One region of the Xanthomonas medicagonis genome, then DNA from elsewhere that is predicted to be linked to it. Evidence: predicted binding sites of a transcription regulator. Region 1 holds the regulator's gene; each other region holds the start of a gene.
The links. Region 1 encodes HrcA, which represses chaperone genes, less so after heat shock. Its sites were predicted from a motif close to TTNGCACTCNNNNNNNNNGAGTGCNAA; they were not measured.

Region 1 (7,378 bases):
CCAGAAGCCCTTCACGCCGTCGATGAAGGTCGCCGACTTGGGCGAATGCTTGCGCGCGTCCTCGCCGGTGAAGGTGGCCTCGAACTGCTCCAGCAACTTGCGCTGATCGGCGGTGAGATTGACCGGGGTTTCCACCACCACGCGACAGTACAGATCGCCCTCGCTCCGGCTGCGCACCGACCGCACGCCCTTGCCGCGCAAGCGAAACAGCTTGCCGGTCTGGGTCTCGGCGGGAATGCGGATTTCCGCCTCGCCACCCAGGGTGGCCACGCGCACGGTGTCGCCCAGCGCGGCCTGGGAGATGCGGATCGGCACCTCGCAGTGCAGGTCGTCGCCGTCGCGCTGGAAGATCGGGTGCTCGCGCACGCGCACTTCCACGTACAGGTCGCCCGGCGGCGTGCCGGCCGGCCCGGCCTCGCCTTCGCCGGACAGGCGGATGCGGTCGCCATTGTCCACGCCGGCGGGGATCTTGACCGACAGCACCTTGGTCTCCTCGACGCGCCCGGCGCCATGGCAGGTGCCGCAGGGGTTCTGCACGATCTGGCCGCGGCCGGCGCAGTGCGGGCAGCTCTGCTGCATGGCGAAGATGCCGCGCTGGATGCGCACCTGGCCACGGCCGTGGCAGGTGCCGCAGGTCTCGACCTTGCCGTCTTCCGACCCGCTGCCGTGGCAGTGCTCGCATTCGCCCAGGGTCGGGATCTCGATGCGGCGCTCGATCCCGGCGACCGCTTCCTCCAGGTCCAGCTCCAGCACGTAGCCGATGTCGGCACCGCGCCGCGCCGCGCGCGCGCCGCCGCCGGCCCCGCCGAAGATGTTGCCGAAGATGTCGCCGAAGATGTCGCCCATGTCCGGGCCGCCGGGACCGCCGCCCATGCCGCCCATGCCATGCTCGAACGCGGCATGGCCGTGCGCGTCGTACATGCGCCGCTTGTTGCCGTCGGACAGGACCTCGTAGGCCTCCTTGCACTCCTTGAACGCGGCCTCGGCGGCCTGGTCGCCCGGGTTGCGGTCGGGGTGGTACTTCATCGCGCAACGGCGATAGGCCTTCTTCAGCTCGTCGTCGCTGGCGCCGCGGGCCACGCCCAGCACCTCGTAATAGTCGCGTTTGCTCATGGCAGGGAATGGGCGATCGGGAATGGGGAATGGTTCAAAACGGGCATCCTGTGGCGATACGTCATAGCGGCGCTGGAACCGGGAACCTTAAACGGCGAAGGAGCGGAGCCTGAGCACCGCTCCTTCGCGAGCCGATTCCCTAAGGCTGGATCAGGCCTTCTTGTCGTCTTTGACTTCGGTGAACTCGGCGTCGACCACGTCGTCGGCCGCGGAGGACGCCTGCGCGCCGCCGGCGTTGCCGCCCGGCTGCTGTTCGCCCGCCGCCGCGGCCGCGTACAGCGACTGGCCGGCCTCTTCCAGCGCCTTGGTCTTGGCCTCGATCTGGGCCTTGTCGTCGCCCTTCATCGCGGTTTCCAGATCCGCCAGCGCCGACTCGACCTTGCCGATCACGTCGCCGCCGACCTTGCTGCCGTGCTCGGTGATCGCGCTGCGGGTGGCGTGGATCAGGCCGTCGGCCTGGTTGCGCGCCTGCACCAGTTCGTGGAACTTCTTGTCTTCCTCGCGGTTGGCTTCCGCGTCGGCGACCATCCGCTGGATCTCGTCGTCCGACAGACCCGAACCGGCCTTGATCTCGACCTTCTGTTCCTTGTTGGTCTTCTTGTCCTTGGCCGACACGTGCAGGATGCCGTTGGCGTCGATGTCGAAGGACACCTCCACCTGCGGCAGGCCGCGCGGCGCCGGCTCGATGCCGGACAGGTCGAACTTGGCCAGCGACTTGTTGTAGCGGGCCTGCTCGCGCTCGCCCTGCAGCACGTGCACCGTCACCGCGGACTGGTTGTCCTCGGCGGTGGAGAAGGTCTGCGAGGCCTTGGTCGGGATGGTGGTGTTCTTCTCGATGATCTTGGTGAACACGCCGCCCAGGGTCTCGATGCCCAGGCTCAGCGGGGTCACGTCGAGCAGCAGCACGTCCTTGACGTCGCCGGCCAGCACGCCACCCTGGATCGCCGCACCCAGCGCCACCGCCTCGTCGGGGTTGACGTCCTTGCGCGGGTCCTTGCCGAAGAACTCGGCCACCGCCTGCTGCACCTTCGGCATGCGGGTCTGGCCACCGACCAGGATCACCTCGGTGATGTCGCTGGCGCGCAGGCCGGCGTCGTTCAACGCGGTGCGGCACGGTTCGATGGTGCGCTTGACCAGGTCGTCGACCAGCGCTTCCAGCTTGGCGCGGGTCAGCTTGATGTTGAGGTGCTTCGGACCAGACGCGTCGGCGGTGACGTACGGCAGGTTGACTTCGGTCTGCTGCGAGGACGACAGCTCGATCTTGGCGCGCTCGGCGGCGTCCTTCAGGCGCTGCAGCGCCAGCGGATCCTTGCGCAGGTCGATGCCCTGGTCCTTGCTGAACTCGTCGACGAGGTAGTCGATGACGCGCTTGTCGAAGTCTTCGCCGCCCAGGAAGGTGTCGCCGTTGGTGGCCAGCACTTCGAACTGCTTCTCGCCGTCGACGTTGGCGATCTCGATGATCGACACGTCGAAGGTGCCGCCGCCCAGGTCGTACACGGCGATCTTGCGGTCGCCGCCCTGGCCCTTGTCCAGGCCGTAGGCCAGCGCCGCGGCGGTCGGCTCGTTGATGATGCGCTTGACGTCCAGACCGGCGATGCGGCCGGCGTCCTTGGTCGCCTGGCGCTGGCTGTCGTTGAAGTACGCCGGCACGGTGATGACCGCCTCGGTGACGGTCTCGCCCAGGAACGCCTCGGCGGTCTTCTTCATCTTCTCCAGCACCTGCGCGGAGATTTCCTGCGAGGCCAGCTTGCGCCCGTCGGCGGTGGCCACCCAGGCGTCGCCGTTGTCGTGCTGCACGATGCCGTACGGCACCAGGCCGATGTCCTTCTGCACTTCGGCGTCGGTGAACTTGCGGCCGATCAGGCGCTTCACCGCGTAGAAGGTGTTCTTGGGGTTGGTGACGGCCTGGCGCTTGGCCGAGGCGCCCACCAGCACTTCGCCGTCCTTGGTGTAGGCCACAATCGAAGGCGTGGTGCGGTCGCCCTCGGAATTCTCGATGACGCGGGCCTTGCCGCCGTCCATGATCGCCACGCACGAGTTGGTCGTGCCCAGGTCGATGCCGATGATCTTGCCCATTGGAATGACTCCTGAAAATGTCGGGTATCCGGCCGCAGCCGGGGTCTGGTTCGGATATAGGGATGGCCGGGGTTCATTCAAGCCATCACCGCAAACAAGCGTTCCACCGCGGACGCGCCCGATTCAGGCGCGCACCGGCGGCGGCGCGCCTCAGTCGTGCTTGGCCACCACCACCAGCGCCGGCCGCAGCAGACGGTCGTTGAGCAGGTAGCCCTTCTGGAACACCTGCATCACGTGGCCCGGGGCGACGCCCTCGGCCTCGGCCTGGCTGATCGCCTGGTGGTGTTCCGGGTTGAACGGTTGCCCGGTCGGGTCGAGCAAGGTCAGCCCGTTGTCGGCGGCGACCTTGAGCAGTTGCTTGTAGGTCAGCTCCAGGCCGTCGCGCAGCGGGCTGGGCTCGCTGCCGGCGGCGGCCAGGCCGGCGTCCAGGCTGTCGAACACCGGCAGCAGGTCGCCGAGCAGGCGTTCGTTGGCGAACTTGCGTGCCTGCTCGACATCGCGGGCGATGCGCTTGCGCTGGTTTTCCAGGTCGGCGCGCTCGCGCAGCGCATCGGCCTTGACCAGCGCCAGTTCGCTGCGCAGCGTCTCCAGCTCCGCCTGCAGCGGATCGGTGGAGGGCTGCTGCGCCTCGGACAGGTGTTCAGAATCGAATTCGGGGTGGTCTTGGTTCATTTCCGGTTCCCTGGCGGGAGGTGCACCCGCCCTACCGGACCACCTATGTGGGCGTCGGGACGGGATTCAAGATGCTGTGTTGCATTTTGGGGGAATGGGGAGGCGGGAATCGGGAATGGGAAAGCGGGTGCGCGGCGGCCGGCTGGCCGGCCCGGGAGGAACACGCTACCGACAGATCACAGCTAGCGTTCGGCCGGTGGGGTCGGGTCGAGGGTGGCGCCCAGCACGTCGGCGGCGGTCTGCACCAGCGGGATCACCCGGTCGTAGTCCATGCGCTTGGGGCCGATCACCCCGAGCACGCCTAGCACCTGGCCGCCGGCCATGTACGGGGCGGTGACCAGCGACACGCTCTCCAGCGGCACCACCCCGGTCTCCTCGCCGATGAAGATGCGCACGCCCGGCGCGCGGATGGTGCGCTCCAGCAGTTGCAGGATCTCGCGCTTGCTGGCGAAGATCTCGAACAGTTCGCGCAGCCGGTCCAGGTCCGACAGGTCCTGCACCCCCATCAGCTTGGTCTGCCCGGCCAGCACCATGTCGTCGCCGGCCGGGGCCAGCGCCTGCTCGGCCAGCTCCACGCTGTGCGCCAGCAACTGCTCCATCGCGTCGCGCGCATGGCGCAGCTCGCGCAGCAGGCTGGCGCGGATGTCGGCCAGCGCGCGGCCGGCGAAATGCGTATTCAAATAGTTGGCGACGCGCTCCAGCTCGGCCGGCTCGTAGGCCTTGCGCGGCTCGATCACCCGGTTCTGCACCTCGTTGTCGGCGAACACCAGGATCGCCAGCACCCGCCGCGCGTCCAGCGGCACGAAGTCGATGTGCCGGAACGCGAACTGCTCGCGCTTGGGCGCGCTGACCACGCCGACGAAATGGGTCATCGCCGACAGCAGCTCCGAGGCGCTGCCCAGCAGCGCCTGGGTGCCGGCGGCATTGGCCATCTCCGCGCGCAGCCGCGCCACCTCGCCCTCGGCCGGCGGGCGCATCTGCACCAGGCTGTCGACGAACACGCGGTAGCCGGTGGCGGTGGGCACGCGCCCGGCCGAGGTGTGCGGCGAACTGAGCAGCCCGGCGTCCTCCAGGTCGGCGAGGATGTTGCGGATCGTCGCCGGGCTCACGTCCAGCCCGGCGTGGCGGGCCAGGGTCTGCGAGCCGACCGGTTCGCCATCGCGGATGTAGCGCGAGATCAGCGTGCGCAGAAGCTGCCGGGCACGCGGATCGAGCGAGGAGTGGACCGGGGAGGCGCGCATGGAATCACTCCGTGAGACTGGACACTAGATAATGGCTGCCTGCCGGCTTGGCAAGTCATTGGCCCACCTACCCGCGCGTGCTAGCGTTGCGCGGCCCTGGATTTGCGACCCCCATGCTCAGACATCTCTCGATCAAGGATTTCGCCGTGGTCCGCGGCACCGAACTGGAATTCGGCCCTGGCATGACCGTGGTGTCCGGCGAGACCGGCGCCGGCAAGTCGCTGATGGTGGACGCACTCGGCTTCCTGTCCGGGCTGCGCGCCGACAGCGGCGTGGTCCGCCACGGCGCCGACCGCGCCGAACTGTCGGCCGAATTCGCCGTGCCGGCGGACGCCCCGGCCCGCGCATGGCTGCGCGACAACGAACTCGACGACGAGGACCAGTGCCAGCTACGGCGGGTGATCCGCGCCGACGGCGGCTCGCGCGCCTGGATCAACGGCCGGCCGGTGACCCTGTCGCAGCTGGCGGAACTGGCCGGGCGCCTGGTCGAGATCCACGGCCAGCACGAGCACCAGGCGCTGCTGTCGCGCGGCAGCCAGCTCGGCCTGCTCGACGCCTATGCCCGCAACGAGGCCGAACGCGCCGCGGTGCGCGCCGCCGCCACACGCTGGCAGGCGCTGCTGGCCGAACGCGAGGCGCTGCTGGCGCAGGGCGACGTCAGCGACCGCATCGGCTTCCTCGAACACCAGTTGGCCGAACTGCAGCGCGAGGACCTGGAGCCGGCGGCGATCGCCGCCCTGGATGCCAACCATCGCCGCCAGGCCCATGCCGCCGCGCTGATCGGCGCCTGCGAGGCCGCCGCGCAGCGGATCAACGGCGACGAGGCGCCGGCGGTGCTGGACCTGCTGCAGCAGACCCGCCACGACCTGGGCAAGGTCGGCGAGTACGACGAACGCCTGGCCGAGGTGCAGGCGCTGCTCGACAGCGCGGCGATCCAGTTGGAAGAGGCACTGGCGCTGATCGACCGGGTCCGCGACGACCTCGATGCCGACCCTGCGCAGTTCGAGGACATGGAACGCCGGCTCGGCCGGCTGCACGACCTGGCGCGCAAGCACCGGGTCACCCCGGACACCCTGGGCGAGCACCGCGACGCGCTGCTGGCCGAGGTCGAGGGCCTGCGAGGTGCCGGCGAACGGCTGGACGCACTGGACGCGGAGATCGGGCACGCGGCGCAGGCCTGGCGCACGGCCGCCGCCGCCCTCACCGGCACCCGCCAGCGCGGCGCGCAGGCGCTGTCGCGCGACACCACCGCGCTGATCGGCGAACTGGGCATGGGCGGCGGCCGCTTCGAAATCCAGCTCGAAGCGCAGGAGGTCGAGCGCCCCGATCCGACCGGCGCCGAGCGCGTGGAATTCCTGGTCGCGGCCAATGCCGGGCAGCCGCCGCGCGCCCTGCGCAAGGTCGCCTCCGGCGGCGAGCTGTCGCGCATCTCGCTGGCGATCGAGGTCGCCGCGCTGGGCCTGGACGCGGTGCCGACCATGGTCTTCGACGAAGTGGACTCGGGCATCGGCGGCGCCGTCGCCGACATCGTCGGCAAGAAGCTGCGCGCGCTCGGCGAGCAGCGCCAGGTGCTGTGCGTGACCCATTTGCCGCAGGTCGCGGCGCAGGGCCACGCCCACTACCGGGTCAGCAAGGCGCCGGTCGAGGGCATGACCCAGAGCGCGGTCGAGCTATTGGGGCCGCGCCAGCGCGAGGAGGAACTGGCGCGGATGCTGGGCGGGGTCGAGGTCAGCAAGGAAGCCCGCGCCGCCGCCAAGCGGCTGCTGCAGAGCGCCGGCTGAGGCCGCCGTCTATTGCGCGGGGAAGCCCGCAGCAGGCCTCGGATCGGATCCGCTTCGAGGCAAGCCGCCCCTGCCCAGCCCCAGCCGCAACACCCAGCCACGAGCGTGCACCCTGTAGGAGCGGCTTCAGCCGCGACGAACGGAGCAGTCGAACCATAAGATGCAGAGGCTGTCGGGACTGAAGTCCCTCCCACACTGCACCAGCCGGCCCCTCGCAGACCCCTGTAAGAGCGGCTTCAGCCGCGACGAACGAAGCCCTCAAACCATCCAGGCACCAGAAACTGCCAGGACGGAAGTCCCTCCTAAACTTCAGCCTGCCTGTCGCAGCCCCCAATGGTAAGCAACCTCAGCTGCGACCAACGGCGCCGGCTCCGCATCGCGCTTGCGGCCATACCACAGGCGAGGTTCGAGATGCCCCGCCCAGGCGCCGCGCCTCAGCCCTTCTTGCCGGCCGGGCGCTTGCTGCGCACGTACAGCACCAGCGAGTGCTCTTCC
Region 2 (7,378 bases), 2.7 Mb from region 1:
CTGCGGTTCCGCCTGCGGCGGCGCGGCGCTGCGCGCGGCGTTGTGCGCCGACGCATCCGGCGCCGTCGTCGCGTCGGGCGCGGTCACCGGGGCCGCATCGGCGTCGGCGTCGCTGGCGTCGGCCTGATCGCTGGCGAGCGGCGGCACCAGCAGCGGCGCCACCTGGGCCTGGTCGGCGGGGCTGACCTTGCCGGCCGGCAGCGACAGCTTCACCCGGCGGGTCATCGGCGGATAGCAGATGCCGTCGGTCTGGCAGCCCTGGAAGGTGGCCACCAAGGTCGCCTCGGCCGCGTCGGCGCGCTGGCGTTGCAGCGGCACGGTGACCTCGGCCTGGTCGAAGTACACCACCACGTTGCCGAAGTGCTCGTCCTTGTGCGAGCGGCCCTGCGGCCAATGCGGCATCCCGGTGCGGATGCCCGGGGCGCCTTCCAGCGCCAGCGCGGTGCGGTCGCGATACAGGTAATAGCCCGGCGCCGGGGTGAAGCGCAGCAGCAGGGTGTTGCCGTCGCCGACGATGGCCTCGAAGCCGAACGCCTGGTCCGAGGGCAGCGGCAGGCCCTGCATCGCGCCGGCACCGGCGCCGGCGCCGAACAGCGGCGTGGCGGGGCCGCCGGCCGTGCCCGGGCCGCTGCCCGGCAACGGCGAGGGGGCCGCCGCGGTGGTGGTCTGGTCCGCCGGCAAGGCCACGCTGAGCAGGCGCTTCTGCGGCGGGTAGCACACCCCGGCGTCGGCGCAGCCCTGGTAGCGGACTTCCACCTGCAGGGTGTCCACGCCGCTGGCGGCGGCGCCGGTCTGCACCGCGCTCAGCTGGCCGCGGTAGGTCTCCACTTCGCCGAAATACGGGTCCACCTTCTTGTGCCCGGCCGGCAACTGCAGGGTCGGGTTGGCCTTGAAGCCGCTCTCCACGCGGACCGCGATCCGGTGTCGGTACAGGTAGTAGCCGTCGGCGATCTTCCAGTGCAGTTCGATGCGACCGCGCTCCGGCGCGCGCGCGCTCAGGGCGAAGGCCTGGTCGACCGGCAGCAGGTCCTTCTCGTCCACCGCCAGGGCGGGGAAGGCGGCCGCGGCCAGCAGGCACAGGGCGGCGATACGGTGCAGCAAGGTCATCGGCTTACGGTTCCTCACGGGTTTCGGCGTGCACCCACTGCAGATAGGCGGGCAGGCCGCCGGCGATCTCGACCTCGACCAGTTCCGGCACCGCGTAGGGGTGCAGTTCGCCCAGCCGCCGTTGCAGCGCGGGGACGCGGTCGGCGGCGGTCTTGATCAGCAGCAGCACTTCGTCGGCCTGCTCCACGGTGTCCTGCCAGCGGTAGGTGGACTGCACGCCGGGCAGACGGCTCACGCACGCGGCCAGGCGTTCCTCGACCAAGGCCTGGGCGACCCGCGCGGCGCTGGCCGGGTCGGGACAGGTGCTGAACAGCAGGCGGAGTGGGGGCGACGACATGCGGCCGACAGTATAGGGAGTGGGGAATCGGGAATGGGGAATCGGGAATGGCAAGAGCGACAGCGTTGGTGCTGCGTCCGCTGCAACGAGGTTGCGTCTGGCGGTGGCTCTTTCGAACCCCGAATTCCCCTCTCCCATTGCGGGTCGCGGCGGTTGCGAGGCCGGGGCAGGGGCGGTCGGCCACCGGGCTGCTTCCGCAGGTGCAGTGCGCGGCCATCCACCACCGGCTGGCGTGGCGATCCGTCCAGTTGCGATCGAGGCGGGAGCGTAGCCTGAGGCGAACGCCTGGCCGCGATTGGCCGTTCGGCGCTGCACACGTCCAACCAAGGTCAGCGCGCGGCGATGGCTGTGGAGCGCCGTGCGGGGGCGGTTCCGGGTGGCACCGCCGGCGCGTCATCCGGCGCACCTGGGGCCACGCAAGTCCCGGCGCGCCATTGCGGCGCGCCGGGAGGCACGGGTCAGTTGAGCAACTGGCAACTGGCCGGCTTGGCGGAGGTGAACAGCGACGGCGTCGCCCACTCCGGATGGTCGATGAACGGGTTGCGGTTGCCCTGGAAGCTGAAGACCACCTCGTTGCGGGCACGCTCGGCGTCGTCCGGCGGATCCTGCTGGCTCCATGCGATCAGGGTCGACAGCAGGCCCATGTACGCCGGCGAGGACGAGGTCTTGACGATCTTGCTGCGGTCGTCGGTCAGTTCCAGGTCCGGCTCGGACTGGCCGGTGGCCGCGTCGGTGCCGCCTTCGTAGCGGATCGCCATGTACATGACCGCGCGCGCCATGTCGCCCTTGCGGTGGTTCCACACCTCGAAGCTGCCGCCGTTGCCGTCCGGGGTGCGCACCCAGTTGGAGTTGCCCGGATAGGCGCCGCTGCCGCCGCCGAAGCCGGCGTTGGCCTCGGTGGCGCGCTCGCCGCAGTTGCTGTCGCAGTTGGCGTAGGGCTTGTTGCCGCGGTCGGCGTTCCAGGCCGAGTCGGTCAGGTACAGCATGTGCGTGTCGGTGTACGGCGCGTAGGGCAGGCCCTTGTCGCCGGTGGCGCTGCCGAAGCCCAGCGAGTTCGGCCAGCTGTGCTCGCGGTTGTACTTCAGGCCGCTGCCGCTGCCGGCGCGGTCGGCGACCTTGGCGTAGCTGCGGTTGCGGTAGGCGTCGAGGATGCGCCCGCTGTTGTTCGGGTCCTCGTCGGCGATCTCCAGGATGGTCCAGGTATTGGTGCCGGAGCTGCTGCTGTACGGGTAGACGGTGTGGCCCTTGATCGTCTCGTGCAGCGAGCAGCGCAACTGGCTGGGGCTGGAGGTGTTGACCCGCGAGTAGTAGCCGCTGCCGCCGCCGCCAGTGCCGCTGGCGACGCTGAAGGCGATGCTGCTGTCCTGCGCCGGATGCGCACCGCCGGCGTCGCTGACGCGCGCGGCGAGGATGCTCAGGTTGCAGCTTTCGCCGGCGGCCAGGGCGCTGTTGGTGGAGATCGCGAACTGGCTGCCGCTGCTGGGGTAGCTCAGCGGCACCGTGCCGGACTGGCTGCAGCTCAGTGCGAACGCGCCGCTGGACAGGGTCACCGCCTCACTGAAGCTGACCGCCAGGTCGCCGGCGGCGGGGAAATTGCTGGCGCCCTGTGCCGGGGTGGTCGCGGTCACCGATGGCGCGGTATTGGCGCTGCCGCCGCTGAAGGTCTGGCCGCTGTTGCAGGCGCCGAAGCTGCTGGCCGAGCTGCCGGCCCAGGTGAAGTCGGCCGCGGTGCTGCCGTTGCTGCCGCGCAGTTGCAGCGAGGTCCCGGCCGCGGTGCTGTTGCTCTCGCTGACCGGCAGGTTCTGGCTGGTCAGGCCGGCGGCCGGGCCGCCGCCGCCGGTGATCGCGCCCTCGTAGCTGAGGAACTGCACCACCTGGCCGCTGCCGTCGACCAGCGCCAGGCCGTCGTTGGGGCCGTTCTGCACGCCGTTGCTGGCATAGCTCACGGTGGCGATGCGGACCTGACCGCCGCAGCTGACCAGGTTGCCGGCCGGCACCGCACTGGTGGCATAGACCGTGGCGGCGCCGGGGTTGCTGCCGTTGTAGAGGTAGACCTTGTAGCCGCTCAGGCTCTCCCCGGCGGTGGCGACGATCTCCACGCCTTCGCCGGTATCGCCGGCGGCGGTGGCGTCGTCGTAGTGCAATTCGTTGATGAACACGGCGGCCTGGGCATGGCCGGCCAGGGCCAGCAGACAGGCGAGAGGTAACGCAACGGCGGATGGCTTCATCGACAACTCCCTTTGGACGATCCCCCCTGGCCTGCGAGCCTAGCCTGCCTGTGTGACAGCGTGCGGAATCCGGTTACCAGTTCCGGCGTCGGGCCGGCGGCCATCGCGAAATTTTTTGCGCCCGGGCCCTTGAAAGCCTCCAGGCCAGCACCACATCAAGCGCATCCCGGCGTACCGGGTTTTTTCGCGAGCGCTGCTGGCAGTCGTCACATGCGAGTGCTAACATCGCCGACCTTTCCTAGACCAATCAATCACTTAAGAGGGTCTCACTCAATGAGCATCAAGCCGCTTCACGACCGCGTCGTAGTCAAGCCGATCGAAGCCGACGAAATCTCCGCCGGCGGCATCGTGATCCCGGATTCGGCCAAGGAAAAGTCCACCAAGGGCGAGATCGTCGCCATCGGCAGCGGCAAGCCGCTGGACAACGGCAGCGTCCGCGCCCCGGCGGTCAAGGTCGGCGACAAGGTCATCTACGGCCAGTACGCCGGCTCCAGCTACAAGGCCGAAGGCGTCGAGTACAAGGTGCTGCGCGAAGACGACATCCTGGCGATCGTCGGCTAAAAAGCGCCGCCGCTCGCGGGAATCGGGAATGGTGAATCGGGAATCGGCAAGAGCGGGTTTCCTGCCCGCCTGCGATTTCCGTCCCGTCCCGACCTTCCGCTCTTGATCTTCCTATTCCCTGTTCTCCATTCCCTATTCCCGAGGTAACTCCAATGGCTGCCAAAGATATCCGTTTCGGTGAAGACGCCCGTTCGCGCATGGTGCGCGGCGTCAACATCCTCGCCAATGCCGTCAAGGCGACCCTGGGCCCGAAGGGCCGCAACGTCGTGCTCGAGAAGAGCTTCGGCGCCCCGACCATCACCAAGGACGGCGTCTCCGTCGCCAAGGAAATCGAACTGGCCGACAAGTTCGAGAACATGGGCGCGCAGATGGTGAAGGAAGTCGCCTCCAAGACCTCCGACAACGCCGGCGACGGCACCACTACCGCCACCGTGCTGGCGCAGGCGCTGATCCGCGAAGGGTCCAAGGCGGTCGCCGCCGGCATGAACCCGATGGACCTCAAGCGCGGCATCGACAAGGCCGTCGTGGCCGCCGTGGCCGAGCTGAAGAAGATCAGCAAGCCCACCGCCGACGACAAGGCGATCGCCCAGGTCGGCACCATCTCGGCCAACTCCGACGAGTCGATCGGCAACATCATCGCCGACGCGATGAAGAAGGTCGGCAAGGAAGGCGTGATCACCGTCGAGGAAGGTTCGGGCCTGGAGAACGAGCTGGACGTGGTCGAGGGCATGCAGTTCGACCGCGGCTACCTGTCGCCGTACTTCATCAACAACCAGCAGAGCCAGCAGGCCGACCTGGACGACCCGTTCATCCTGCTGCACGACAAGAAGATCTCCAACGTGCGTGACCTGCTGCCCGTGCTGGAAGGCGTGGCCAAGGCCGGCAAGCCGCTGCTGATCGTCGCCGAGGAAGTCGAAGGCGAGGCGCTGGCGACCCTGGTGGTCAACACCATCCGCGGCATCGTCAAGGTCGTGGCGGTCAAGGCCCCGGGCTTCGGCGACCGTCGCAAGGCGATGCTGGAAGACATGGCCGTGCTGACCGGCGGCACCGTGATCTCCGAGGAAGTGGGCCTGGCGCTGGAGAAGGCGACCATCAAGGACCTTGGCCGCGCCAAGAAGGTGCAGGTCTCCAAGGAGAACACCACCATCATCGACGGCGCCGGCGACACCACGGCGATCGAGTCGCGCATCAAGCAGATCAAGGCGCAGATCGAGGAGACCTCCTCGGACTACGACCGCGAGAAGCTGCAGGAGCGCGTGGCCAAGCTGGCCGGCGGCGTGGCGGTGATCAAGGTCGGTGCCTCGACCGAGATCGAGATGAAGGAAAAGAAGGCGCGCGTCGAAGACGCCCTGCACGCGACCCGTGCGGCGGTGGAAGAAGGCGTGGTCCCGGGCGGCGGCGTGGCCCTGGTGCGCGCGCTGACCGCGATCGGCGAGCTGAAGGGCGCCAATGAAGATCAGACCCACGGCATCCAGATCGCGCTGCGCGCGATGGAAGCGCCGCTGCGCGAGATCGTCACCAACGCCGGCGAAGAGCCGTCCGTGATCCTGAACAAGGTCAAGGAAGGCACCGGCAACTTCGGCTACAACGCCGCCAACGGCGAGTTCGGCGACATGGTCGAGTTCGGCATCCTGGATCCGACCAAGGTGACCCGTTCGGCGCTGCAGAACGCCGCCTCGATCGCGGGCCTGATGATCACCACCGAAGCGATGGTGGCCGAGGCCCCGAAGAAGGACGAGCCGGCCGCGCCGGGCGGCATGGGCGGCGGCATGGGCGGCATGGGCGGCATGGATTTCTGATCCAGCCGGCCTCGGCCGACCCGTTCCACGCAGTCGAAAGGAGCCCCGCAGCGATGCGGGGCTCTTTTTTTGCGTATCGGTGCGCGGCCTGCCGCTGCGCTCGCCCGCCACGCTTGCAGGCGTCGCGCAGCTGGCCAACCCGTCGGCGCATCCGCCGGTCGCATCGCTGGAGGAATGCGTCGCGCGCATCTGGTCGCGCTCGCGCGACAAGAAGCGCCACTACGACCACCAGCGCGACAACCGCCCTTCCGACAACGTGATCGACCGCCAAGCGGCGGTGGAGTACGCATCGGATTTCCGGGCGCCGCGAGTGGAAGACCGGTAGTCCAGCACCGCAACCGGTCGCGGCACCGCTGCTTTGCGATTCCCCATTCCCGAATCCCGATTCCCAGCCCCAAAGTTGCCAATGCAACTGTGGCGCCGCCGCAAACCCTGTGTTATCACTGCATCCCATGAACGCTTCCTGCCGCAGCTTTTATTTTTGGTACTACGGTTTTCCGATGCCGCTGGCGGAGGAAGGATCGCGTTCACCCTGAAGGACACTTCAGCCGCAATCCCGAAAGCCGCCAGCGAACCTGGCGGCTTTTTTCATGCCGCCGGACTGGCCCCCACCCAGACCCGACCGAGAGATTCCCCATGGCTCCCCACACCGACGATCTGCGCATCCGCAAGATCGAACCGCTGACTCCCCCCTCGCAACTGCTGGCGCTGCTGCCCTGCGACGAGGAGGCCTCGCAGACCGTGGCCGCCGCGCGCGCGGCGCTGCACGAGATCCTGCACGGCCGCGACGACCGCCTGGCGGTGGTGATCGGCCCCTGCTCGATCCACGACCCGGTCGCGGCGATGGAGTACGCGCAGCGCCTGCGCCCGCTGCGCGACACCTACGGCGATGCGCTGGAGATCGTGATGCGGGTGTACTTCGAGAAGCCGCGCACCACGGTCGGCTGGAAGGGCCTGATCAACGACCCCAACCTCGACGGCAGCTTCGACATCAACAAGGGCCTGCGCCTGGCGCGCGGCCTGCTGCGCGACATCAACCGCCTCGGCCTGCCGGCCGGCGTGGAGTTCCTCGACATCATCTCGCCGCAGTACATCGCCGACCTGGTGGCCTGGGGCGCGATTGGCGCGCGCACCACCGAGAGCCAGGTGCACCGCGAGATGGCCTCGGGCCTGTCGTGCCCGGTGGGCTTCAAGAACGGCACCAGCGGCGACGTCAAGATCGCGGTCGACGCGGTCGGCGCGGCCTCGCATCCGCACCATTTCCTGGCGGTGACCAAGGACGGACAGACCGCGGTCGCGGCCACCGCCGGCAACCCCGACTGCCACGTGATCCTGCGCGGCGGCAC
Region 3 (7,378 bases), 1.5 Mb from region 1:
GCCAACGAGACGGTGGCCGCGGCAGCGGTCGCGGCGCCCAAGCCGAGGCCGCCGCGTCCGGCCGCCGACGGCGCGCCGGCGGTGGAAGGCGAGCGTCCGCCGCGCAAGCGCCGGCGTCGTCGTGGTGGCCGCCCGCTGGAAGGCGCGGAGGGCGCTGCCGCGTCGGTGCCGACCGAGGCGCCGGCCAAGCCGGTGCAGGTCGTGGCCACGCCGGTCAAGGCTGCGCGCCAGGGCGACCGCGCCGCGGCACCGGCCGCGGCCGCCAACGATTCGTTCCTGACCCGGCTCGGCCGCAAGCTGCGCTCGCTGGTCTCCAGCTCCTGATGCGCCGGCGCTCCACCGTTCGCGGCGTGCGCACGGTGGACGAACACCCGGGCCGCTCCGGCATAATCGCTGGATGAGCGTCCTGCGGTTCGACAATGTCAGCAAACAGTACGCCGGCGGCCACGCGGCGCTGGTGGATGTCAGCTTCCAGGTGGAGGAGGGCGAGATGCTGTTCGTCACCGGCCATTCCGGGGCGGGCAAGAGCACCTTGCTCAAGTTGATCCACCTCAGCGAGCGTCCGTCGCGCGGCGCGGTGCTGTTCGGCGAGCGCAACCTGCTGAAGGTGCGCGGGCGGCGCGTGCCGCTGCACCGGCGCGAGGTCGGCGCGGTGTACCAGGATCACCGCCTGCTGATGGATCGCAGCATCGCCGAGAACGTGGCGCTGCCGCTGATCCTGCGCGGCACCCGCCGCGCCGAGATCGGCAAGCGCGTGCGCTCGGTGCTCGAACGCATGGGCCTGGGCCATCGCGAGAAGGCGCTGCCCTCGCAACTGTCGGCCGGCGAGCAGCAGCGCGTCGGCATCGCCCGGGCGATGGTCGCCGAACCGCGGCTGCTGGTCGCCGACGAGCCGACCGGCAACCTCGACCCGACCCTGGCCGCGGAGATCATGCAACTGTTCGCCGAATTGCCGGCGCGCGGCACCAGCGTGCTGGTGGTCAGCCACGACCTGGCGCTGCTCAAGCAGATGCGCAAGCGCGTGCTGATCCTGGACCACGGCCGCCTCATCGACGACATCTCGCCGCAGGACCTGGCCGAATGAGCGCACGCAATACCGCCGCGGCGCCCTCGCGCCTGGGCGTGTGGTGGGACCACCACCTGCACAGCATCGTCTACAGCCTCGGCCGCGCCATGCGCAAACCGTGGGCGACGCTGCTGACCATGGCGGTGATGGCGCTGGCCCTGGCCCTGCCGCTGGGGCTGTCGATCGCGCTGGACAACCTCAAGCACTTCGCCGGCAGCGTGCAGCAGTCGCGCGACATCAACGTGTTCCTCAAGACCGGCGTCGACGCGACCGCGGCGAATGCGCTGGCGACGACGCTGCGCGGGCGCGCCGACGTGGCCGCGGTGGCGCTGCGCACGCCCGAGCAGGGCATGGCCGAGCTGCGCGACAGCGCGGGGCTGGGCGAGGCGTTGGACGCGCTCGACGACAATCCGTTGCCGACGCTGCTGATCGTGACCCCGGCGGTGGCCGACGACGCGCCGTTGGCGGCCTCGCTGAGCGCATTGCCGCAGGCCGACCTGGTGCAGCACGACGCGCTGTGGCGCAAGCGCCTGGACGGCTGGCTGCGGTTCGGCGAGCGCCTGGTGCAGGTCCTGTCGTTGCTGCTCGGCGCCGGCGCGGTGCTGGTGGTCGGCAACACCGTGCGCCTGGACATCCAGTCGCGGCGCGAGGAGATCGGCGTGCTGCAGCTGCTCGGCGCCAGCGATGGCTTCATCCGCCGCCCATTCCTGTACCTGGGCGCGTGGTACGGCTTCGGTGCCGGCGCGCTGGCGCTGGGCCTGATCGCCGCCTCCGGGCTGGCGCTGGGGCCGCCGCTGGCGGAGCTGGCCGACAGCTACGGCAGTCATTTCGCGCTGCACGGCCTGGACGCCTTGCACTCGGGGTTCGTGTTGCTCGGCACCCTGCTGCTGGGCTGGCTCGGCGCGTGGCTGGTGACCGGCCACTTCCTGCGCCAGACGCGTCCCACCGACACCTGAGGCGCGCATGTCCCGGCACGAGCTCAAGCACCTGATCAGCGACGCCCCGCGGGTGATGGTGGTCGATGGCTCCAAGCTGGTGCGCAAGTTGATCGCCGATGTGCTGCACCGCGAACTGCCGGACGTGGAAGTGGTCGGCTGCGCCAACATCGCCGAGGCGCGCGCGGCGCTGGAGGCCGGCCCGGTCGATCTGGTCACCACCTCGCTGGCGCTGCCCGACGGCGACGGCCTGGCCCTGGCGCGCAGCGTGCGCGAGGCGGCGGGGCAGGCCTACGTGCCGGTGATCGTGGTGTCCGGCGACGCCCAGCAGCACCTGGTCGAGCGCCGCTTCACCGAATACGTCACCGACTATTTCGACAAGGCGCTGGGCCACGAGGCGCTGGCGACCTTCATCCGCGGCTACGTGCAGCCGCAGCCGGTGGCCGGCGCCACCGTGCTCTACGTCGAGGACAGCCGCGTGGTCGCCGAGGCGACCAAGCGCATGCTCGAACGCCAGGAACTGCGCGTGGTGCACGTGCTCACCGCCGAAGACGCGTTCGCGCTGCTCACCGCCGAGTCGTTGGGCCGCACCACGCGCCGCATCGACCTGGTGCTGACCGACGTCACCCTCAAGGGCGAACTCAACGGCCGCGACGTGGTGCAGCGCATCCGCATCGATTTCGCCTACGGCAAGCGGCGCATGCCGGTGCTGGTGATGACCGGCGACAGCAATCCGCACAACCAGTCCGAGCTGCTGCGCGCCGGCGCCAACGACCTGGTGCAGAAGCCGATCGAGGAGCGCCTGCTGGTCACCAAGGTGCTGTTCCAGCTGCGCTTGGCCAAGCTCAACGACACCGCCGTGACCTTCTGACCGAGCGACCCGCCGAACCCGCATGAGCAACGAAGACGACACCCGGATCCAACTGGAACCCTCGTGGAAGGCGCAGGTCGGCGACTGGCTGCTGCGCCCGGAGATGCGCGCGCTGGCCGACTTCCTGCGCCAGCGCAAGGCGGCCGGCGCGCGGATCTTCCCGCCAGGGCGGCAGATCTTCGCCGCGTTCGAGGCGACCCCGTTCGACAAGGTCGAGGTGGTGATCCTCGGCCAGGATCCGTACCACGGCTACGGGCAGGCGCACGGGCTGTGCTTCTCGGTGCTGCCCGGGGTGCCGGTGCCGCCGTCGCTGCTGAACATCTACAAGGAGATCGAGGACGACCTGGGCATCCGCCGTCCCGACCATGGCTGCCTGCTGCCGTGGGCGCAGCGCGGCGTGCTGCTGCTCAATGCGGTGCTGACGGTGGAGGAAGGCCGCGCCGGCGCGCACCAGGGCAAGGGCTGGGAGGGTTTTACCGACCACGTCGTGGAGACCCTCAACCGCGAGCGCGAGGGCCTGGTGTTCCTGCTCTGGGGCAGCTACGCCCAGGCCAAGGGCAAGGTCATCGACACCCGCCGCCACCGCGTGCTGAAGGCCCCGCACCCCTCGCCGCTGTCGGCGCACCGCGGCTTCCTGGGCTGCAAGCATTTCTCGGCGGCCAACGAGTACCTGCGCCGCCGCGGCGCGCCGCCGATCGACTGGAGCCTGCCGCCGCGCGCGGCGCTGGACGCGACAGCCGACGGCGGCTGAACGGCGGTTCGACGGCCGCCTCCGAGCGGCGCCGGATGTACGCAAATTTCGCGGGCCGGGTGCTAGTTTTGCCCGGGTAATCGGTTACGCACCTCCCGCCGCAGCGTTCCAGTGGTCTCCGTCACAGTCCCATTCCTGATGCGAATGTTCCAGCAGTGGAACGCAGGAACTTTTTACTGTACCCAGCAGTCCAAATAGTTGACTGCTAAGATGAGCCCCTATGAGCCAGACCATTCCCGCCACCGCGATGGTGGCCAACAACCTCCCGATTCCCAGTCCGCTCGGTTCGCTGGATGCCTACATCGGCGCCGTGCACCAGATCCCGGTGCTGACGTCCGACGAGGAACGTGCGCTGGCGGTGCGTTACCGTGACCAGGAAGACCTGGATGCGGCGCGCGAACTGGTCCATTCCCACCTGCGCTTCGTGGTCCACGTGGCCCGCGGCTACAACGGCTACGGCCTGCCGCTGGGCGACCTGATCCAGGAAGGCAACATCGGCCTGATGAAGGCGGTCAAGCGCTTCGACCCGGACATGGGCGTGCGCCTGGTCAGCTTCGCGGTGCACTGGATCCGTGCCGAGATGCACGAGTACATCCTGAAGAACTGGCGCATCGTCAAGGTCGCCACGACCAAGGCGCAGCGCAAGCTGTTCTTCAACCTGCGCAAGTCCAAGACCCGCCTGGGCTGGATGAACGCGGCGGAAGTCACCGCGGTCGCCAAGGACCTCAACGTGTCCGAGCGCGAGGTGATGGAGATGGAGTCGCGCCTGTCCGGTCGCGACATCGGCTTCGATGCGCCGTCCGACGAGGACGACGATCACGCGCCGCCGTCGCCGGCCGCGTATCTGATGGCCAACGAGGAAGATCCCTCGCAGGCCTACGAACGCGCCGACAGCGAGGACAACCAGCTGCAGCTGCTGCGCGAAGGCCTGGCGGAACTGGATGCGCGTTCGCGCGACATCATCAAGCGCCGCTGGCTGGATGCCGACAGCAAGATCACCCTGCAGGAGCTGGCCGACGAGTACGGCGTGTCGGCCGAGCGCATCCGCCAGATCGAGGCGAACGCGCTGAAGAAGATGAAGGCGCTGTTCGTCGCCTGAGTCGCCTGCGGCGATCGGTTGCAACATGCGAAAGGCCCGGCACCGCCGGGCCTTTTCTTTTGTCCTCGGCGATGCGCCTAGTGCGGTAACTTCGAATGTCGGGCGCCCCGTGCGACTCCGTTACGATTCCGGCGGACGCGCCACCGGCAGGTGCCAGCCGTAGCGGATCGCCATGAAGCGCAGGCCGAAACACAGCACCGCGCCGACCGCCAGACCCCAGGGCTGCGGCAGGTGCAGCACCTGCGCCGCGGCGACCACGCCGCCGCCGAGCAGCGCCGCCACCGCGTACAGCTCGGCCTGCAGTACCACCGGCGTGCGCGCCACCAGCAGGTCGCGGACGATGCCGCCGCCGATGCCGCTGAGCATGCCCAGCAAGGTGGCGCTGAGCGGGCCCAGGCCGAACGCCAGCGCCTTGCTGGTGCCGTACACCGCGAACAGCGCCAGGCCCATCGCATCGAAGATCTGCACCGGATTGCGCAGGCGCTCGACCGTGTGGTGGCGGTAGAAGGCCAGCAGCCCGGCCAGGCAGGCGACGCCGAGATAGCGCACGTCGGCCAGCGCTGCCGGCGGGGTGGCGCCGATCAGCACGTCGCGGGCAATGCCGCCGGACACCGCGGCCGCGCACGACAGCACCAGCACGCCGAACAGGTCCAGGCGATGGCGCACGCCGACGGTGGCGCCGCTGATCGCGAACACGAAGGTGCCGAGCAGGTCGAGCAGGAACAGGAGGGTCGCCAAGACGGGGACTGCGGCGCGGCAAACGGCCGGCTAGGATCGCAGCCCGGTCGGGCGGTGTCACCTCTCCAAGGGTGTCGGGGCCTGCTCCTGCGTTTCCTCCGCCGCCGGCGGATCGCCGAGGATGATGCGCGCGGCGCGCTGGTAGCTCCAGTACGCCCAGGCCCAGTTGAGCAGCACCACGACGCGGTTGCGGAAGCCGATCAGGAAGAACACGTGCGCGGCCAGCCAGAACCACCAGGCCACCACGCCGGAGAACTGCAGTCGGCCCAGGTGCACGATCGCGGCCATGCGCCCGATGGTGGCCAGGTTGCCGTAGTCGGCGTAGCGGAACGGCGCGCTGGCGGTGTCGCCGCGCAGCCGCCGGCGCAGGGTGTCGGCGACGTGCCGGCCCATCTGCTTGGCCGCCGGCGCCACGCCGGGCACCGGGCGGCCGTCGGCCTGTTGCAGCGCGGCCAGATCGCCGGCCACGAACAACTCCGGATGGCCGGGGATGCTCAGGTCCGGCTGCACTTGCACGCGTCCGCTGCGGTCCAGCGGCGCGTCCAGCGTGCGCGCCAGCGGCGAGGCCGCCACGCCGGCGGCCCAGACCACGGTGCGCGCGGGCACGAAGGTGCTGCCCAGCCGATAGCCGCTGGCGTCGATGTCGGCCACCGGCACGCCGGTCAGCACTTCCACGCCCAGTTTTTCCAGTTGCTTCTGCGCCTTCGCCGACAGCGGTTCCGGGAACGAGGACAGCACCCGCGGGCCGGCCTCGATCAGCCGCACCTTGGCTTCGGACGGGTCGATGCGGCGGAACTCGTGCTTGAGGGTGTGCCGCGCGATCTCGGCCAGGGTGCCGGCCAATTCGACGCCGGTGGGGCCGCCGCCGACGATGGCGAAGCTGAGCCAGGCCGCGCGCGCGGCGGGGTCGGTTTCCGCCTCGGCGCGCTCGAACGCCAGCAGCAGGTGGCGGCGCAGGTGCAGCGCGTCGTCCAGGGTTTTCAGGCCCGGCGCGTGCGCCGCCCAGGCGTCGTGGCCGAAATAGGCGTGGGTGGCGCCGGTGGCGACCAGCAGGTAGTCGTAGGCCAACGTCTGGCCATCGCTCAGGCGCACCTGCCGCGCCTGCTTGTCGATGTGCACCACTTCGCCCAGGCGCACCTCGACGTTGTCCTGGTGGCGCAGGATCTGCCGCAGCGGCGCGGCGATGTCCGGCGCCGACAGCCCGGCGGTGGCGACCTGGTACAGCAGCGGCTGGAACAGGTGGTGGTTGCGGCGGTCGATCAGGGTGATGCGCAGCGGCGTCTTGGCCAGCGCGCGGGTGGCCCACAGGCCGGCGAAACCGCCGCCGACCACGATCAGGTGCGGCACGGGCGCGCTAGACATCGGGCAGTCCAGGCAGGCATGGGGAGAGCCGCTGGCCGCCGTTGCCGAGCCTGCCGCGTTGCGCGGCGGATGGTCGGCGATCGGCCGCCCGTCGGCGCGGCATGCAAGGACTGGGGGAGTGGAATTGCATGCGCTTATAGTAGCGCGAGGACAGGCGCAGGCAGGGATGCGGGGGGAGCGCATGGTGATGCGAACGACGACAACGGAGCGGCCCATGGCATCGCCCGTCGCGACGATGCCGTCGCGCTGGGGCAGCGTGCGGTTCCTGCTGAAGACCCGGCTGCTGCAGCTGCGCCGCGCGCTGCGCGACGCGCGCGGCGGGCCGCGCCGGCACCGCCGCGACACCGGGCTGCCGGTCGAGGCGGGCACGCTGTCCGAATCGGTCACCGCGCTGTGGCCGCTGTCGGAAGAAACCGCGCCGCTGCTGGTCGCCGGCAAGATCCACAACCTGCGCGTGGCCGCGCGCCTGCTGCACGGCATCGAGGTGCCGGCCGGTGCGACCTTCAGCTTCTGGCGGCAACTCGGTCGGGCCACGCGCCGGCGCGGTTTCGTCGCC

Region 2: AB3X07_RS20480 (co-chaperone GroES) is a predicted target of HrcA. The motif match lies at 3,869-3,895, and genes of this name have one in related genera.
Region 3: rpoH (RNA polymerase sigma factor RpoH) is a predicted target of HrcA. The motif match lies at 3,806-3,832, and genes of this name have one in related genera.

The regions. Positions count from the first base shown of each region.
Region 1 is NZ_CP162488.1:2,176,906-2,184,283, reverse strand. Features, by position in the region: gene dnaJ (molecular chaperone DnaJ) at 1-1,113, opposite strand, end outside; gene dnaK (molecular chaperone DnaK) at 1,264-3,189, opposite strand; gene grpE (nucleotide exchange factor GrpE) at 3,340-3,861, opposite strand; gene hrcA (heat-inducible transcriptional repressor HrcA) at 4,044-5,102, opposite strand; gene recN (DNA repair protein RecN) at 5,216-6,883, shown strand; gene fur (ferric iron uptake transcriptional regulator) at 7,318-7,378, opposite strand, start outside.
Region 2 is NZ_CP162488.1:4,834,442-4,841,819, reverse strand. Features, by position in the region: gene AB3X07_RS20495 (protein-disulfide reductase DsbD family protein) at 1-1,107, opposite strand, end outside; gene cutA (divalent-cation tolerance protein CutA) at 1,112-1,444, opposite strand; gene AB3X07_RS20485 (endonuclease) at 1,903-3,672, opposite strand; gene AB3X07_RS20480 (co-chaperone GroES) at 3,946-4,233, shown strand; gene groL (chaperonin GroEL) at 4,386-6,032, shown strand; gene AB3X07_RS20470 (hypothetical protein) at 6,112-6,357, shown strand; gene AB3X07_RS20465 (3-deoxy-7-phosphoheptulonate synthase) at 6,669-7,378, shown strand, end outside.
Region 3 is NZ_CP162488.1:722,511-729,888, forward strand. Features, by position in the region: gene rhlB (ATP-dependent RNA helicase RhlB) at 1-324, shown strand, start outside; gene ftsE (cell division ATP-binding protein FtsE) at 398-1,084, shown strand; gene ftsX (permease-like cell division protein FtsX) at 1,081-2,022, shown strand; gene AB3X07_RS03165 (response regulator) at 2,030-2,872, shown strand; gene ung (uracil-DNA glycosylase) at 2,895-3,623, shown strand; gene rpoH (RNA polymerase sigma factor RpoH) at 3,844-4,722, shown strand; gene AB3X07_RS03180 (trimeric intracellular cation channel family protein) at 4,843-5,460, opposite strand; gene AB3X07_RS03185 (NAD(P)/FAD-dependent oxidoreductase) at 5,518-6,822, opposite strand; gene AB3X07_RS03190 (VanW family protein) at 7,037-7,378, shown strand, end outside.